2 regions of the Arthrobacter sp. SD1074B genome follow, and region 2 is predicted to be linked to the other one. Evidence: predicted binding sites of a transcription regulator. Region 2 holds the regulator's gene; the other holds the start of a gene.
What was found. Region 2 encodes LexA, which represses DNA repair genes until DNA is damaged. Its sites were predicted from a motif close to TCGAACANNTGTTCGA; they were not measured.

Region 1: a site for LexA is predicted at 1,000-1,015, ahead of ACUYM2_RS08555 (LexA family protein). Genes of this name have one in related genera too.

Annotation. Positions count from the first base shown of each region.
Region 1 is NZ_JBRAZT010000001.1:1,842,853-1,845,049, forward strand. Features, by position in the region: gene ACUYM2_RS08550 (Y-family DNA polymerase) at 1-562, opposite strand, end outside; gene ACUYM2_RS08555 (LexA family protein) at 555-986, opposite strand; gene ACUYM2_RS08560 (EAL domain-containing protein) at 1,114-1,836, opposite strand; gene ACUYM2_RS08565 (hypothetical protein) at 2,172-2,197, shown strand, end outside.
Region 2 is NZ_JBRAZT010000001.1:1,410,820-1,413,016, reverse strand. Features, by position in the region: gene ACUYM2_RS06565 (histidinol-phosphate transaminase) at 1-4, opposite strand, end outside; gene ACUYM2_RS06560 (LysM peptidoglycan-binding domain-containing protein) at 93-485, opposite strand; gene lexA (transcriptional repressor LexA) at 875-1,624, shown strand; gene ACUYM2_RS06550 (ATP-dependent DNA helicase) at 1,886-2,197, opposite strand, start outside.

The DNA of each region.
Region 1 (2,197 bases), 430 kb from region 2:
CCATGAGTTGCTCCTGGCGGTCTGCGGGAACGGCGTCCCAGTGGCAGACGCCGTCGAACGCCGGGTTGTGCTTGGCCCACTTGTTGGCCAGTTTCGCCAGGGTCTTGGTGGCGGCGATCCCGACGCACACCGGAACGCCGACATTCCGGCGGACCGACGTCTTCATGGCGTGCCCAAGCCGCAGCAGCTCTTCCGGGCTGCCGCGGACGCCAAGGAAGGCTTCGTCGATGCTGTAGACCTCCAGCCACGCCGAATGCCGGCCCAGGAGCTCCATCACCCGGGCGCTGATGTCTCCGTAGAGCTCGTAGTTGCTGGACCTGGCCACCAGACCCCATTCCCTGGCCCGCGGGGCGAGCTTGAACCAGGGCTCGCCAAGGGGGATGCCCAGGGCCTTTGCTTCCGGCGAGCGGGTGACCGCGCAGCCGTCGTTGTTGGACAGCACCACCACCGGCCTGCCCTCCAGCGAGGGGTCGAACGCCCGTTCGGCGCTGGCGTAAAAGCAGTTCACGTCCACGAGGGCAATACTGCCGCCGGGCCGCGGCTCGGGCCTTGGCCTAGACATGGTGCAGGCACCGGGTGGCGACGCCCCAAATGACGAGGTCGGAGAGGGCAGGCACCCGGATGTCCGGATAGCGCGGGTTGTCAGCCTGCAGGACCACCCCGGAGGCGGTGAGGCGGAGGCGCTTGACGGTGAGCTCGCCGTCGAGGACGGCGACGACGACGCACCCGTCGCGCGGCTCGAGCGCCCGGTTGACGATCAACTCGTCCCCGTCGCTGATGCCGGCGCCCTCCATGGAGTCCCCTGAGACCCTGACGACGTAGGTGCTGGTGATGTCCTTGATCAGGTGCTCGTTGAGGTCGATCCGGCCGTCAAAGTAGTCCTGCGCCGGCGACGGATAGCCGGCAGCGACCGGCACCGGCGAGATGAGGACCGACAGGAGGGAAGAGCCCGCATCTACCACGCGGGGCCCGATGATTACGCCCACAACACACCCTTTTTCGAATATATGTTCGAATTAAAGTGTAACGCCCGGGGCTGACTTTTGACCGACGCCGCCGGGTGGCACCTGCCGCCCGGACCCCGGTTGGCAGGCGTGGCGGGGGCCGCTGCGGCTACGCGAAAGCGCTGACGCCGAGAACGGACCTGGCATCCGCGTTTAGCTGGGGGAGCTTCTCGAATGCCGGCTTCCCCAGCCAGTATCCCTGGAACAGCCGGATGCCGGCTGCCTTCAGCGCCAGGAACTCCGCCTCAGTTTCGATACCTTCTGCCAGCACCGTGATGTTGAGCTCCTTGGCGATGTCGACGATGCCGGCGACGACGGCCTGGCGGGCCGGGCTGGTGTCGATCCCCCGGATGAGCTTCATGTCGATCTTGATCAGGTCCGGCTGGAAATCGACCAGGAGTCCCAGCCCCGCATGACCGGCGCCGAAGTCGTCGATGGCGGTGGTAAAACCATGCCTGCGGTATTCGGTGATGATGTTCGTAAGGTGGGCGGTGTCCGAGACCTCCTCGTTCTCCGTGAACTCGAACATGATCGACGACGTCGGAAAACTGCATCGCGTGGCTGCGAGCAGCGTCGCACGAAGGCATGCGGCCGGTTCGTAAACTGCGTTCGGCATGAAGTTGATCGACAGCATCAAATCCTCACCTGCCGGAAACAGGCGCGACGCCAGCTCGATGGCCTTGACGCGGCAGTCCTGGTCGAAGCGGTACTTCTGCTCCGGCGACACCTTTGATAAAACTTCGAAAGCACCCTCGCCCGACAGGCCCCTGACCAGCGCCTCGTAGCCCCATACGCGATGTGCAGCAGCGTCGTAGATCGGCTGGAAGGCCATGCTGAAATCGAAGTCAAGTTTTGAAGATGTAGTGCAGCCGTCGCATGCCATACAGGGGTCACCTCTCGCTGGTTTACGTCTACCGTAGGACACGAGTGCCGCCGTCGAGGGTTCGAGCAGTCCTGGCTGGAACGGCGTGTCGCAACCCGTTTGACGCCGGGGAGGGCCCGGTAGATGCTGGCGCCCGGAAGCTAGGCCGAGTACCGGACCGGGTTGAGAAGAGGCCCTTGGATGTTCAGCGCAGGAAGGAAGGCGCAGCTCAGCCCGGGATGATCCGCGGCACTCCGGCCAACTACCCGAGGTCCTGCCGTGAGTCAGGAGGCTAGGCTAAGCGAATGGACCCGGAGGAAGGTAAGAGTGG
Region 2 (2,197 bases):
TCACTTGTCCAGTTTAAGTGAGACCGGGCCCGGCCCCGAAACTGTGACCGCGGGGGGCGCCTAGACGGAACCGTCCGCCCGGCGTGCGCCGCCTATTTGGTGGGTACGTAGAGCTGCTGGCCGGGGATGACGCGCGGGGCTTCGAGGTTGTTCAGCTGCACGATGTCGGCGACCACGTCGCGGGGGTCCCGTTTCGGGTCGACGGCACCGGCGATGGCCCAGAGCGACTCCCCCGGCTGGACCGTGACCGAGACAGTGGGTGTGAGCGAGAGCTCCGCGGCCGAGTCGGCGGCTTTGGCTGGAGCGTTCAGGAAGCCCGCCAGCGAGAGGACCAGGGCGGCCAGCAGGATCAGCGGCAGTCCGAAGAAGACGAACCGTCCGCGGCGGGTCAGCCTCAGCGGAGCCTGCCGGGTGGCAGCAGCGGGTGCCGCCTCCCGATCGGGAGCGGAAACCAACGAACCGGAAATAGCGCTTACTGCTGACATGAGCTGAGCCCTCCTGGACTTATCTGTGCCGCCCGGCGTACTCCACGTACCTGCCGCCAACCGGCCGAACCATCGAACGCATTACCTTCGATCGCGAACCCTCGAACACGAAACTTCGAACATAAGACCGAGCCCGGCAATCCGACCCGCCCCCAAAGCTTCGAACACATATTCGAACTTTGCTCTTCCTGTTTTAGCACTTATGAACGAACATTGTCGAGACTCGCTAGAACAAATGTTTGAAAAACCCTGTTGGCTGCCCTACTTTTGAAGCACAGGACAACCACTTGGGTTGGTCAGCAACAGTTGATCAGCGGGGTCTGACATTGTTCGGACCGAAGGGTCCCGGCAGCTACGGCGGCCGGGCGGAATGGAAAGGCATGGCGAACATGGCAGCACAAGCCGCCGGCGGGAGGGCCGCGCAGCGGAGCCCCCAGACCGGCCGGGCGCCGAGAAGCCTTACCGTCCGTCAGAAGAAAATCCTGGAGACCATCCAGCGTTCCGTGACGGACAACGGTTACCCGCCCTCGATGCGTGAGATCGGCGACACTGTCGGGCTCGCCAGCCTATCCAGCGTCACCCACCAGCTTTCGCAGCTGGAAAAGCTCGGCTACCTGCGGCGGGACCCCAAACGTCCCCGCGCCATGGAAGTTCTGATGCCGCTGACCCTCGATGAGGGTGCGACCACGATATCCGGCGTGGAGAAGTCCAGCGGCCTGCGGGCCGTTGGCGGCCAGGCCGTCTCTGAGCTCGCCAGCGCCACGGACACCGCGATGGTCCCGTTTGTCGGCCGCATCGCCGCCGGCGGCCCGATCCTGGCCGACCAGGTTGTGGAGGACGTGATGCCGCTGCCGCGCCAGCTGGTGGGCCACGGCGAACTGTTTATGCTCCGGGTGGCCGGTGATTCGATGATCGACGCCGCCATCTGCGACGGCGACTGGGTCGTCGTGCGGCGCCAGAACGATGCCGTCAACGGGGACATTGTTGCCGCACTGCTCGATGACGAGGCAACGGTCAAGACGTTCCGCCAGCGCGACGGCCACACCTGGCTGCTGCCGCAAAACACCCAGTACGAGCCGATCCTCGGCGACCATGCCGTCATTATGGGCAAGGTCGTGTCGGTGCTGCGCTCCCTGTAGCCCCGGCCGGGCTCCCCACTGGCCCGCCTCCCGGCAGCACCCCACCGGCAGCCCGAAGGCCCCCTCCGCAGTCCCGGACGGGGCTTTCGGCGTTCCAGCCCGGTTATCGGCGCCATGACGGCGAGTGCGTCCGCCTAAGCCGCGGGAACAGGGCACCGCCGACACCGGTGAGCGGAAGAACCGGGCGGGAATGCCAGGCACGTCGTTGCCCGGCCGGCCCCGCGGCAGCCCACGCGGCGGACTGCTTGGCCGGGGCGCCTGTTACTTGGCCGGCGGCTCTTTGGCGAGGCGTTCGAGGGCAGCCAGCGCCACGGACGGGTCGGTGGTAGGCCAGAACGGCGGCAGCGCGGCCCGGAGGAACGCGCCGTACCGTTCGGTGGACAGCCTGGAATCCAGGACCGCCACCACCCCCTTGTCCGACGTCGAACGGATCAGCCGGCCGGCGCCCTGGGCGAGTCGGATCGCTGCGTGGGTCGCCGATACGCTCATAAAACCGTTGCCGCCGGACTGGGCCACAGCCCGGGAACGGGCCGTCATCAGCGGATCATCGGGCCGCGGGAACGGGATCCGGTC